2 regions of the Brenneria sp. L4-2C genome follow, and region 2 is predicted to be linked to the other one. Evidence: predicted binding sites of a transcription regulator. Region 2 holds the regulator's gene; the other holds the start of a gene.
What was found. Region 2 encodes PurR, which represses purine synthesis genes. Its sites were predicted from a motif close to CANGCAAACGTTTGCNTG; they were not measured.
Positions count from the first base shown of each region.

Region 1 (7,294 bases), on a different contig from region 2:
AGGCTCATATGCGTAATCACCTGATTACCCAGCAGCGCGCCGCCGCCGATCCCCACATTGTAAATACCGGAAAAGAGGGACATGGCGACATCGGTCGCATCGGGCGCCAGCGTCATAACCTTGACCTGCATACTCAGCCCTATCGCCATAATCGCGATCCCCCAGACACAACATAACAGCGCCAACGCGATGTTATTGAAGGAAAGCGGCAATAACAGGATCAGGCACAGGGGCAATAGTCCGATAGCCGTGGTCAGGAAAGCGGTTGGATACTTACTGCTATAGCGGCTGAACAGCATGCTGCCGATAATCCCGGCGCCGCCGAATAACAGCAGCAGCGCGGTAATAAAACCGTCGCTCAGCATCGCCACCTTCTGTACAAAGGGTTCGATATAGCTGTAAGCGGTAAAATGCGCGGTGACGATCACCACCGTTAATCCGTAAACGCAAAGCAACGCCGGGCGTTTAAACAGCTCGGGTACGCTTTTTAACGAGCCGGCGTGAAGGCTGGGCAATACAGGCAGCAGCTTCATCATCACCAGCATCACCGCGCAAGCCACAATCCCGATAATCGAAAACGTGCTGCGCCAGCCTAAATACTGGCCGACCAATCGGCCTAACGGCAGGCCCAGCACCATCGCCAGCGCGGTGCCGGTCGCCAGCAAGCTCAGCGCCTGCGCTTTTCTGCCGTGAGGCGCCAGACGCACGGCCAGCGAGGCGGTGATCGACCAAAAAATCGCATGAGACAGCGCCACGCCGACACGGGCGATCACCAATACCCAAAAATTCCACGCCACGCCGGATAAAAAATTACTGGCGGCGAACAGAATAAAAACTTTAATTAATAACCCGCGCCGCTCCATCTTGCTGGAAAGCAACATAAACGGCAGCGACATCAGACCGACCACCCAGGCGTAGATGGTAATAATCAGCCCTACCTGGGCCTCGCTCATCGAAAAGCTGACGGCGATATCAGATAAGAGAGCGACAGGGACAAATTCGGCGGTGTTGAAAATGAATGCTGCCAGAGCAAGGCTGACAACTCGCAACCATGCGGTCGATCGGGGAGAACGAGTCATATGTTGATATCAAAAGTTAAAATGGAAGAATGCGAAAATCAGCTCAATGAGGGGATTACGCGAAGCCTTAAGATTGCTGGAAAATTATAACGCTCTGATGTCAAACTGTAATCAATAACCGATTATTTCCAACCCGCCGGGCCATACCCCGCAGCGGCATCAGCGCGCGGGGATCGTGGTCGTCTGACTATTTCAACTTCAAAGTGCGAATGATGTTTTCCGCATCGCTCTGGGCCTGCTGCTGGTCGCCGGCCGGCAGCGTAATTTGCAGGATCAGCAGCTTATCGTCCACTTTTCCCAGCACCACGGATGAATAGGCCTGCTGTCCGCTGCTGGTGATAATGCTGTCCAACTGCTGCATTTCCTTGCCATCCACCGCAATGGATTTGTTGGTCACCACCTGAAGGTTGGCATCGCGCTCACGTTGCTGATCTTCCAGACGTTTCGTCAACACCGGCAGCGCTTCCGTGGTGTTGTCGCCCAAAATCACGATCACCGCTTTTTGTCCGCTTTCGTTGGCGTAAACGTGCATATTGTTTGCCTGAGTACCCAGTTTACCGCTTTGATCGCTCATATCCGCAGGCAGGGTAAAGGCGATCTTGCCCGCCATCAGCTCGACAGCCACGCCCGCCGAGGCTTCCGCCGCCGGTTTATCCTGCGCTGGCGCCGCCGCGCTATCTTCCGTCTTGCCGTCACAGGCGGCAAGCATGACGACCAGCAGACTCATTCCGAGATATTTCACCACATTCGGCATAGGGTTCCCTTTCTTTTCGTTGGAACAGATTAAGACATTATCGCACGCTATTCTGTATGTAAAAACAAGCGGTTTGTTGTCACAAACCATAAATCCGGGCCTCTGGCGATGCCGTGTTTCGCCGCCGTCTGCGGGCGGCAAAGGCAAAACCGCGTTTAGCGGCGGTTCGCAACGGATAAGCCAGGCATGTCGAGCGGTTGCTCACTCAGACGCTTGAGCACCATATTCAGCATCACGCCATACATCGGCAGGAAGAAAAGCATGCTTATCAGCAGTTTGAAAGTGTAGTCCACCAGGGCGATTTCAATCCAATTGGCGGCCATAAAAGGATCGCTGCTGCGATAAAAGGCGATAAAGAAAAAGGCCAGCGTATCGCTGAAGTTGCCGAAGACGGTGGATGCCGCCGGGGCCACCCACCAGGCGTTGCGCTGCCGCAGCCGGTTGAAAACGTGTACATCCAGAATTTGCCCCAGCACGTACGCCATGAAACTGGCGCTGGCGATGCGGGCAACCACAATGTTTACCTGCCCCAACGCGCTGAACGATTGCCATGATCCCTGATAGAACAGCACGGAGACCAGATACGAAACCAGCAGCGCGGGCAACATCACGGTCAGAATGATGCGACGAGCCAGCGGCGCGCCGAAAATCCGTACGGTCAGGTCGGTCGCCAGAAAAATAAACGGAAAGGTGAAAGCCCCCCAGGTGGTATGAAAACCGAAAATCGATACCGGGAGCTGAACCAGATAATTACTGGAAGTAATGATCAGGATGTGAAATAACGAAAGCCATACCAGCGCCGTCAGCCGCTGTTGGGGAGTAAATCGATACATATATGTGACCTTTTTGGTTATTGGGGTGAGGGAACCCAAGAATCGTCTTGCCTTGCCCGCCATCCTTCTGGAACGCCGCGGGCGGCGGTTTTTTATTACGGCGCGGGCGCATGATACGCATTTACGCCGGCAATGCAATGGTTGTTTTTTGCGCAAACGTTGTCGTCGCTTGCGCCTGAAAATCCACGGCGTAAACTATGGCGGTTTTTTTATTACCCGCTAATCACAGAGAACGTTGATGACCGATCCTTTCGCCAATCCCGATAAAACCCTTGACGCACAGGGACTGCGCTGCCCCGAGCCCGTGATGATGGTGCGCAAGGCGGTACGCCAAATGGAAACCGGACAAACGCTGCTGATCCTGGCGGACGATCCGGCGACCACCCGCGATATTCCCGGATTCTGCCGTTATATGGAGCATCACCTGCTGGCGCAGGCAATCGAGCAATTGCCCTATCGCTATTTACTGCGCAAAGGGGGTTGATTCCCTGGCCGCGCGATGCAGCAGACGCGGCCCGCGTCATGACGCCCGTGGAGCCGGGCGTCAACCCGAGGATTAATCCCGCTTTTTCAGCAACCGCAGGGCGTTGGCCGTGACCAATGCCGTGGCGCCGGAATCCGCCAGCACCGCCAACCACAGACCGGTGATCCCCAGCACGCTGGTGATCAGAAACAGAGCCTTCAGCCCAAGCGCAATGGTAATATTCTGACGAATATTACGATGGGTGGCCCGCGATAGCCGGATCATCATGGCCAATCCATTCAGGCGGCTGTGGGTTAACGCGGCGTCCGCCGTCTCCAGCGCGACGTCGGTGCCGCTGCCCATCGCAATCCCTATCGTGGCCGCTTTCATGGCCGGGGCGTCGTTAATGCCGTCGCCCACCATCGCCGTGGGGTGCCGCTGATTAAGCTCGCTGACCGCAGCCACTTTATCCGCCGGCAGCAGACCGGCGCGATAATCGATGCCCAGATCGTTCGCTATCGCCGCCGCCGCCCGGGGATTATCGCCGGTCAGCATAATGCAGCGTATATTCAGCGCCCGTAATGCGTTCAGCGCGGCGCCGGCATCGTGACGTAATGTATCGCGCAACGCCAGCACGCCTATCACCAGGCGTTCTTCATGCACGACCACCACCGTTTTCCCTTCATTTTCCAACGCCGCGACGCGCTGACGCCAGTCGGCATCCAGCGTATCCGCCGGCAGCTTGGCCGGAGAACTAACCTGAAGGCGTTTGCCGGCAATCGTCCCCTCAACGCCGATGCCCGCCAGCGCGCGGCGATTATCCGCGACCGGTAAAAACGGACTCGCCGCCAGCGCCCGTTGCACGATGGCTTTCGCCAGCGGATGGTGTGAACCGGACTCTATCGCGGCGGTGCGCGCCAGCAGAGCGGCCTCGCTGACGCCCGCGGCGGGTAAAATATCCGTAACCTGCGGTTTTCCCTCGGTTAAGGTGCCGGTTTTATCAAACGCCACCGCGCGGATGCCGCCCAGCAGCTCCAGCGCAGCGCCGCCTTTGATTAGCGCGCCCTGACGGCTCGCCGCCGCCAGACCGGAGGTAATCGCCGCCGGGGTCGAGATCACCAGCGCGCAGGGGCAGCCAATGAGCAATAACGTCAGCCCGCGATAAATCCATTCCTGCCAGGGCTGGCCCAGCAATAACGGCGGGATCACGATAACCAGCAGCGACAGCAGCATGATGGCCGGCGTGTAGTAACGGCTGAAGCGATCGAGGAAACGCTCTATCGGCGCACGGCGCTCTTCCGCTTCTTCGATCAATTGCAGAATACGATCGATGGCGCTGTCACCCGGCTGCGACACCACGCGCAACCGCACATTGCGGTCGACGCACAGGCTGCCGGCCGCCACCATCTCGCCCGGTCCGCGCTCAACGGGCGCCGACTCTCCGGTTAATGCGCTCTCATCAAAACTGGCTTCCGCGGCGAGCAGTTCCGCATCGGCGGGCAGGCGGCCGCCGGGCGCCACCTCAATCACATCGCCGGGCGACAGACTGGCGACCGGCACGCTGAAACGCCGCTCATTGCGGATCACCGTGGCTTCTTCAGGGAGCAGCGCCATTAACGCGGTGACGCCGCGCCGCGCGCGATTGGCCGCATAGGATTCCAACTGCTCGCCCAGCATGAAAAGCAGCAGGACGAACGTGGCTTCAGCCGCCGCGCCAATCAGCAACGCCCCGATAGACGCCACGCTCATCAGCGTTTCAATCGCGAAAGGCGTACCGGAACGGATCAGCCGCGACGCTTTTTTCACTATCGGCACCAGACCCACGATGGTGGTGGCGATAAAAACGATTTGTCCGCCGGACGCATTCAGCAGGGAAAGTCCCCAGCTTGCCGTCGCCAGCAACGTAAAAAGGATCAGGAAACCATATTCATGGATAAAACGGCGTGAATCAGGAGAAAGAGGCGCTTGCGGGGCAAGATCATGCAAGGCGAAACCGACCTGTTGAACGGCGCTCTGCACCTGCGGACGGACATCATTGCGGGCGTCGACGACCAGTTTTTCGGTGGCGAACAGCACTTTGGCCTGTTCTATTCCGGTAACATTTCTTAGAGCATTTTCAATTTTTCGGGCGCAGCTGGGACAATCCATCCCGCTGATTTTCCAGCTAAAACGTTGGCATAGCGACGGTCTGTCGCCGTCGGGATCGTCCGAATCGGCGTTGTCGCTGCTTTCCGACGGGCTTTGATCCGCGCCCCGACCGGTATCGGCAACCGCGCCCGGCGCATGTTTTACGGCGCAACAGCTTTTTTGCGCGCGTGACGAATGAAGGGCGTGCTCATGGCAGCATGCTGACTTTTCAGCGCCGTGATGGTGATGAGAATGCATACCTTCCTCCTGTATTGATGATAGTGATTCTCATCGGAGACTTTACACCGTCATATCAGGCCGATCCAGCGTTTCGCACCCCCGCCGACGCTAAAAATAGAGGGAACGAACGATTAAGAAATGTCCGCCGAAATAGCACGCCGCCACAATGGCCTGATGGGCGCGAAAATTTATTCGGTAGTGGTGGATAAACCAGGCCGCGTGAGCGATAAACAGCAGCGCGGCGCCGGCCAGCAGAGAGAAGTTATAATCCGTGCCGAGGGCGAAATAACGTTCGCCGGCGACCCACACCATCACCGTCGTCATCAGGATAAACGCGCACGCCGGCCAACGCTGCGCCCCAAGACGGCTCCAGACGGTTACGATCAGAAGCGCCGCCAGAATGATCAGCGCCAACGCCAGCGGCCAGAAAAAGGTGAGTGTCGTCTGACTGGTGAAAAAACTGATGGTATAGAGCAGATGCGAAACAAAATAGGCGCCGAACGCATAAAGCAGGCGCTGTGTCGGCAGCAACATCAGCGTATCGGCCGCCAGCGTCGCCAATAACCCGACCACGATCAGGTAACCCGGCACGCTCAGCAGCGGCGTTTGCCAGGCCAACGCCAGCAATAATAACAAGGTAACGGGTTTAAACAGCCAGCGCTGCCAGACCGGACCACGGTAGCTGGCGTCAACGTATAACCAACCGGAAAAAAGCACGGCAATAAACGACCAAAGCATAGATTATCCTTATTCTGTAGTAGACAAGCCGGATCGAAGCCCGGAATCAGTTTTCGTTTTATGCGTATCCTGAGTAATAATCCGCTGCGGCATCCATAGCCTGATACCTTCAAGTGTAGGGGATCGGGGTAAGGATCAACAACATCAGGCGAGACAGATGCGCATACCGGTGCTTCATGCTATGTTATCGACCCGTTTGGACCGTGGATTGGCGCATGCAATTAGCTTGAAGGAGAATATGGTTGAATGAGCAATGAACCCGCACTTTATCGTATTCAGTTCATGAATAATGGTAAAAATTACCAGCTTTATGTGCGTGAATTGGTATCAAGCAATCTGTTTGGTTTTATTGAAATTGCCGATTTCGTCTTCGACAGCCAATCAACGGTACTGATTGATCCGTCCACCGAAAAGCTGAAAACCGAATTTTCCGGCGTCAGCCGCAGCTTTATTCCTTTACAGGCCGTGATCCGCATTGATGCGGTGACGGAAAAAGGCAGCGCGCGCATCTCCGAATTAGGCGATAACGTCACGCATTTCCCTTATCTTCCCGGCAAAAAAACCTGACGTATGCGTGATTTCCACCCGCTGCTGATACTGGCTCTGGCGCTGATTGCGGTGCTGGCCTGGCGCCAATATCAGCAACAGCGCAATCAGGAAGCGCGCAATGATGCGGCTGTGCTACAGACGATATCGGCGCAAATAACGGCCAAGCGTGAATTTCCACGCGCCCGCACCCGGCCTCGCGATAGCGACTACCGGGTAGAAAGCATGTTTTATGAGGCCACGTTTCAGCCGCTGAACGGCGGCCCCGCGATCGCGCTGCGACTCGATAAGGCCGATTACAACCGGCTCGATAAAGATATGCGGGGCATGTTGCAGGTCAAGGGTACGCGCTTTGTCGGCTTTCGGCCCGGTGAGCGATAACCGTTACTTTTTCGCTTGTTTCGGCAGCTTTTTCTGCCAGGCGAGCAGTTCAAACACCCCGAACAGGAAAATACGCGCCTGAAGCGCCTGACTCAGCGCCGGGCTGTCCTTGGGCTGGCTGGCCCTGAGCAAC
Region 1 is NZ_JBEIAC010000021.1:53,980-61,273, forward strand. Features, by position in the region: gene ABRZ26_RS21275 (sugar transporter) at 1-1,079, opposite strand, end outside; gene ABRZ26_RS21280 (DcrB family lipoprotein) at 1,267-1,833, opposite strand; gene ABRZ26_RS21285 (7-cyano-7-deazaguanine/7-aminomethyl-7-deazaguanine transporter) at 1,989-2,666, opposite strand; gene tusA (sulfurtransferase TusA) at 2,905-3,150, shown strand; gene ABRZ26_RS21295 (zinc/cadmium/mercury/lead-transporting ATPase) at 3,223-5,514, opposite strand; gene ABRZ26_RS21300 (lysoplasmalogenase) at 5,605-6,234, opposite strand; gene ABRZ26_RS21305 (DUF1820 family protein) at 6,481-6,801, shown strand; gene ABRZ26_RS21310 (DUF2500 domain-containing protein) at 6,805-7,161, shown strand; gene ABRZ26_RS21315 (DUF1145 family protein) at 7,165-7,294, opposite strand, start outside.
Region 1: tusA (sulfurtransferase TusA) is a predicted target of PurR. The motif match lies at 2,816-2,833, and genes of this name have one in related genera.

Region 2 (7,294 bases):
GCCGCGATCGTCAGCCTGACAAACGCCACGACATGGGTTAGGAACAGCAAAGAGTTCAAGTTGCTCAGGCACTGTACCTCCGTCTAGCTCTGTTTATTGAAGCCTTGTTCTTCCCCGCTGGCAAGCCTTTGCTAAAGCGAACGACAAAAATATCAGCTAATCTTTGTAATTTCAGATGATTCTCCTGCGCTATCCGCTAATGTCTCCTTATAGATTTGTCTATTTTTAATCCACTGGGGTCAAATTCGCTCATGTTTACACCCATTCGGCATCAAAACCTACTGGCGTGACCGCGCGGCCAATAACTTGGACTCGCTATAAGCGCAACGTTATAATTACATTCTGACAGATTTTTTCACCCGGTTTGCAGTCAACCACAGTAGCCAATGAGGAAATTGAAATTATGCGCTTACTTCACACCATGCTGCGTGTTGGTAATTTACAACGCTCTATCGATTTTTATACCAACGTATTGGGTATGCGTCTGCTGCGTACCAGCGAAAATACCGAATATAAATATACGCTGGCTTTCGTCGGTTATACCGAAGAAAGCGAAGGCGCCGTCATAGAATTAACTTATAACTGGGGAGTGGAGAGTTACGATTTAGGCAACGCCTATGGCCATATCGCGCTGGCCGTGGAGGATGTCGCCGCAACCTGCGAGAGCATTCGCCAGGCGGGCGGCAACGTGACCCGCGAGGCAGGGCCGGTAAAAGGCGGCACCACCATCATTGCATTCGTTGAGGATCCGGATGGTTATAAAATCGAACTGATTGAAAAATCACAGTCCGGTCAGGGGCTTGGTCATTAATGTGCTTCGGGCGGCCTGATTGATGCCGTTAGCGCAAAGATCAGGAGAAAAACGGTGAGAGATTCCACCGCGGCGCCTCTCACCGCGGATGCGGGAAGCGGCGGCTTTTCTCCGCTTACTGCATCTCCCGCCAAAATTTGCCATAATACGCGCTGCATTTTGCTAAAGATTAAGAGACTAATGGCTGATAAAAATGACCTGAACGCCCTGAGTGGTCGTTTCCGTGGGTTTTATCCGGTGGTGATAGATGTCGAGACCGCCGGGTTTAATGCTAAAACCGATGCCTTACTGGAAGTTGCGGCAATAACATTAAAAATGGACGCTGATGGTTGGTTACAGCCAGATGAAACTCTACATTTTCATATTGAGCCGTTCGAAGGCGCCATATTGGAGCCCGCCGCGCTGGCGTTTAACGGTATTGACCCCAGCAATCCGCTGCGCGGCGCGGTCAGCGAATACGAAGCGCTGCATGAAATTTTCAAAGTGGTGCGCAAGGGCTTAAAAGATCAGGGATGTAACCGCGCCATCATCGTGGCGCATAACGCGACGTTTGATCACAGCTTTATGATGGCCGCAGCCGAACGTTGCAGCCTGAAGCGCAATCCTTTCCATCCTTTCGCTACTTTCGATACCGCCGCGCTGAGTGGTCTGGTATTGGGCCAAACCGTGCTGGCCAAAGCCTGTATCACCGCGGGCATCGATTTTGACTCCAGTCAGGCGCACTCCGCGCTTTACGATACCAACCAGACGGCGCTGCTTTTTTGTGAGCTGGTCAACCGTTGGAAACGCATGGGCGGCTGGCCTATCGTTTTTAATGAAAATCAATTAGAGAAAACGTCCACCGCAGACTAAGCCGAACGCGCAAAAAAAGGGTGACTTTCGCCACCCTCTTTATTTCTCTTGCAGAAAACGGTTATCCGCTACGCGTCGGATTATTCCTGCCCTTCCTGCTGGGATTTGTATTTATCCGCCGTTTCTTTGATCAACTGCTGCAATTCGCCACGCTGATACATTTCAATAACGATATCACAGCCGCCGACCAATTCGCCGTCGACCCACAGTTGGGGGAATGTCGGCCAGTTGGCATATTTCGGCAGTTCGGCGCGGATATCCGGATTCTGTAGGATATCGACATAGGCAAAACGTTCGCCACAAGCAGACAACGCCTGTACCGCCTGAGCGGAAAATCCGCAGCTAGGCAATTTAGGTGAACCTTTCATATACAGCAGGATCGGGTTTTCAGCGATCTGGCGCTGAATTTTTTCAATTGTCGTTGTCGTCATTCTCTTGCTTCCTTAAACCTTTAGGATGGCTAACGTCATGTTCATTAACCACGAGCATCTATCAGATGAGCCACTACAGCGCCATCCACTCAATGATATTGTACCGATGGCGGCGACCACAAAAAAACGCCATTTTTTGTGTGGGTATGCCTTTACCCTATCACAACCGACAAATGATGAAACTCACAGTAGAAATCGATGACAAATCGAGCAGGACAAAAACCCCCATTAACTTTTTTTCACTATTCTGTTCGAATAAAGAGGCCGCGCCCACTTTTTTATCATGTGGTTTTCGGGAATACTGTGCGCACTCAGTGAGTTAATAACGATGAACGACCACGGCTATCATGCGCTTGTTTATTACCCTTTTTATCCTGTTTTTCAGTAACCTATTCCTGAATATCGCCCAGGCGGCGCCGCATACGCCGAATTTACCGTCACGAAAGGCCAACGTAAACATTGAGGACGATCACAAAAAAAATCCGCAGGCGAAGAAAAATAACCAGAAAGCGTCCGGCGCGGCAAAAGTAAAAAAAACCAAAACGGATAGCGGCAAAACAAACGCCGCCACGAAAAAAGTTAAAGTCATCCACCTCGCCAGGCACAAACAGGCGCCGACCCCATCGCGCACGAAAAGCGACACGCCGGCGTTAGTCAGGAAAAATCTCAAAAAATTGCATTTGGCAAATGAAGCCCGCTATGCCTCCTCGCGCGCCAAGGTAAAAGTTGGTGTAAATGGCGACGGAACGGAAAAAGCGTTAACGCTGAGCGAAGCGCACAAGAAACGTTACCAGCATGCCAAATTGACCGCGATGAATAAGCTGATGGATCAAGTGGGTAAACCCTATCATTGGGGCGGCGCATCGCCCTTTACCGGATTCGACTGTAGCGGATTGGTTTATTATGCCTACAAGGACGTGGTAAAAATCCCCATCCCCCGCACCGCCAATGAGATGTATCATTTGCGCGACGCGGCCCCGATCAAGAAAAGCGAACTGGAAAGCGGCGATTTGGTTTTCTTCCGTATCAATAACCGCGGCGCGGCCGACCATGTCGGCGTGTATGTGGGTAACGGGAAATTCATTCAGTCGCCGCGTACCGGTTCAGATATTCGCATCAGCAAACTGAGCGAAGATTACTGGCAGGATCATTATGTCGGCGCGCGTCGCGTCGTCACCCCGCAAACCATTCGCTAAGCCGCAACGACGAAACGATCAGAAGGAAATCGGGCGCGTTTTCCGTTGAAAACGCGCCCGATCGGATGGCGAAAACGAACGCTTGGTTTCAATTAATTCAATACGGCGGCAAAACTGAATACGACAACCAGCAACAGCGCCCCAACGGTGGCCAGCAGCGAAATCTTCAGGTCGGCATCCATCGGTATCTCCTTTGCGTATAAGAATTATCAGAAGAAAATATTGACCCTCTTTAGCGCCTTGCATTCAACATCGGGCTAAAGCGGCATCTTGTATAACAATAGCCGCTGTTGCCGGGTTTGCCCGAAAAAACTGAGGGCGGCGTATCACTAATAATATAAATTACTGCTTTCACTTTTCTGTCAAATCGGACAAAATTCGCTGTTTGACGACACGCCGCGTATTGGTCGAGAAAGTCCGCCTTGCCCCTTCAGGTATAACATTCGGCATTCTCCTTCTAAAATTCTGTTTTTTTATCTGGAAAGAGAACGTTAAACGCAGGCAAACGATTAACAATATATATACGACTGTAATGAGTCGGTTAGGAGTCACTTTTACATGGCAACGATCAAAGATGTGGCAAAGCGCGCAGGCGTTTCGACCACAACCGTATCGCATGTGATAAATAAAACACGTTTCGTCGCCGAAGAAACCAAAGCCGCCGTCAGGGCCGCCATCAAAGAATTACACTATTCGCCCAGCGCCGTGGCCCGCAGTCTTAAAGTGAATAATACAAGGACTATCGGTCTGTTGGCGACCTCCAGCGAAGCGCCCTACTTTGCGGAAATCATTGAAGCCGTTGAAAACGGTTGCTACGCCAAAGGCTATACGATGATTTTGTGTAATTCGCATAACGACATCGATAAACAGCGCGCCTACCTTTCCATGCTGGCGCAAAAGCGCGTCGACGGATTGCTGGTGATGTGCGCGGAATATCCGCCCGAACTCCTTGCCATGCTGGAAGACTATCGCAGTATTCCGATGGTGGTGATGGATTGGGGACAGGCTCACAGCGATTTTACCGACACCATTATTGATAACGCGTTTGAAGGCGGTTATATGGCGGGCCGTTATCTTATCGAACGCGGTCACCGGGAAATCGGCGCCATTCATGGCATTCTTGAGCGCAATACCGGCAGCGGACGCTATCTTGGCTTTTTAAAAGCGCTGCACGACGCCGATATTCAGATTCACGATGAATGGATCGTACGGGGCGACTTTGAACCCGAATCCGGCTATAAGGCGATGCACCAGATTCTGGCGCAGAAACATCGTCCCACGGCGGTTTTCTGCGGCGGGGATATTATGGCCATGGGCGCTATCTGCGCGGCGGACGAACTGGGGCTACACGTTCCCCAGGATATCTCGGTCATTGGCTACGACAATGTTCGTCATGCCCGTTTTTTCACCCCGGCGCTGACCACCATCCACCAGCCGAAAGAACGGTTGGGACAATCGGCCTTATCGATGCTTTTGGACCGAATTACCAGTAAGCGCGAAGACGCCCAGGTTATTGAGGTTCATCCTTCGCTGATAGAACGTCGTTCCGTCGCCGATGGCCCATTCCGCGATTACCGGCGTTATTCCTGAGCACCCACGCATTTATCTGCCGCTATACCCTCTAGCCGCTACGCTGCTTCAGCCAATTTATGCTTGTACCCTGGCTGAAGCAGTCCTAAACTGATCAGCAATTCGACGACAACAACCATATTAATCTCTTTATTCACTATCCTTATATAGTGTGAGCGCATATTGGATGTGCGCGTTTATTTTAAGGATGAGTGCCTCTACGTATTTGCGTACCGGCTTTTTCTCTTCATTTTCCTCTTGTTATTCAGAGGGTAGACGATGGGTGATACCCACCGATGCCGATAATGGGTAAAAAATTGTCTATGCTTTCCTTGCAGTTTTCACCGTGAGCGGCAAGGTAGGGAGAAATTATGAGTTCATCGTGTATAGAGGATGTAGAAGGACTGGAGAGCCATGGCAACTCCTGGTTTCAAATTGTGCGTGAAATGCTGGACATGGCCGATATCAAAATCAACGGCTCCCGCCCTTTTGATATAAAGATTAAAAATCCCGATTTTTTCAAACGCGTGTTGCGTGAAGGCTCATTAGGATTGGGTGAAAGCTACATGGACGGATGGTGGGAATGCGAACGGCTGGATATGTTCTTTCACCGCATATTACGCGCCGGTCTGGATAAAAAAGTCCCCCATCATATGAAAGACATTTTGCGCGTTGCCGCCGCAAGACTGATCAATCTGCAATCCAAAAGACGCGCCTGGATTGTCGGCAAAGAGCACTACGATTTGGGCAACGACCTGTTTTCGCTGATGCTGGATCCTTACATGCAATACTCCTGCGGCTACTGGAAACAGGCGACCACTCTGGAGCAGGCGCAGGAAGACAAGCTGCAAATGATCTGCGAAAAACTCCAGTTGCAACCAGGAATGAAGCTATTGGACATTGGCTGCGGTTGGGGCGGACTATCCGAATTCGCCGCACGTCGTTATGGCGTGTCCGTCATCGGCGTCACCATTTCCAAAGAACAGCAGAAACTGGCCCAGCAACGCTGTCAGGGTCTGGACGTCGAGATTTTATTACAGGACTATCGCGATTTGGATTTGCAATTCGATCGGGTGGTGTCCGTCGGCATGTTTGAACACGTGGGTCCCAAGAATTACAAGACCTATTTTCAGGTCGTTAATAAGAACCTTAAGTCCGACGGATTATTTTTACTGCACACCATCGGCGCGCAAAAAACCGACTCTAAAGTCGATCCCTGGATTGATAAATACATATTCCCCAACGGTTGCATTCCCTCCGTCCAGCATATCGCGCGCGCCAGCGAACCCTATATGGTGATGGAAGACTGGCACAATTTCGGCGCCGATTATGATCGCACGCTGATGGCCTGGTTCGAGCGTTTCCAGCAGCATTGGCCCGCGCTTGCCGACCGTTACTCCGCGCGTTTCCGCCGGATGTTCAGCTACTACCTGAATGCCTGCGCCGGCGCGTTCCGCGCGCGGGATATTCAGCTCTGGCAGGTACTTTTCAGTAAGGAAGGCGTTGAAGGCGGGATACGCGTTCCGCGTTAATCGTTTGGCCCTCGAACCGCCCGCGCAATACGCCGAGCGGTTTTTTGTTGAGCGCTTATTCTTCGCTGGACGGCTCGCTAACTCCTCGGTCGGCCAATACCCGTTCTACCGTATCCACCACGGCCTGAGTTTGCGGGTCGATTTCGATATTCACCCGCTGCCCCAGTTTCTTTTGTCCCAGCGTGGTGCGATTTAGCGTTTCGGGGATCAGATGAACGCAGAAACGGCTGCGGGTGACGTCACCGACTGTCAGACTGATGCCGTCAATGCCGATAAAACCTTTATGCAACACATACTTCATCAGCGACTCGTCCGCCAGGCGGAACCAGATCTGATGGTTGTTCTCCGACACCAGGATCTTCACCACTTCCGCCGTGCAGATGATATGACCCGACATAACGTGTCCGCCGATCTCGTCGCCAAACTTGGCCGCCCGCTCAAGGTTAACGCTGTCGCCTTCGGTAATATCGCCCAGGTTGGTCAACCGCAGCGTTTCCTTCATCAGGTCAAAACTAACGCGATCGCCATTGACCGACGTTACCGTCAGACAACAACCATTGTTGGCCACCGAAGCGCCAGGCACCAAGCCCGGCAATAACTCAGGCGGCAATTGAAGAACGTGTGTGCGAAAATTGACTTTTTCATCAATAGACACCACCGGCGCGGTGCCATGAACAATACCGGTAAACATACGGCTTGCCTCTCAAAGAATGCTGTAGATGAAATGAGTGCTAAGCGATACGGGTAACAACTCATTGCTGATTAATATTCACCCAATAGATTCAAGGTGCGGGCAGACGGCCATCGAACGAATGCCGAGACGCTTACGCAAATAAACGCCGCGGGTGAGCGAGAGCAGTCAATACACCGGCAACCTGAAAAACGGCGGGTATAAATGGCTAT
Region 2 is NZ_JBEIAC010000001.1:13,165-20,458, reverse strand. Features, by position in the region: gene ABRZ26_RS00135 (DUF1289 domain-containing protein) at 1-72, opposite strand, end outside; gene gloA (lactoylglutathione lyase) at 404-811, shown strand; gene rnt (ribonuclease T) at 992-1,663, shown strand; gene ABRZ26_RS00120 (Grx4 family monothiol glutaredoxin) at 1,744-2,094, opposite strand; gene ABRZ26_RS00115 (C40 family peptidase) at 2,442-3,290, shown strand; gene cydH (cytochrome bd-I oxidase subunit CydH) at 3,383-3,472, opposite strand; gene purR (HTH-type transcriptional repressor PurR) at 3,849-4,880, shown strand; gene cfa (cyclopropane fatty acyl phospholipid synthase) at 5,231-6,391, shown strand; gene ABRZ26_RS00095 (riboflavin synthase subunit alpha) at 6,447-7,082, opposite strand.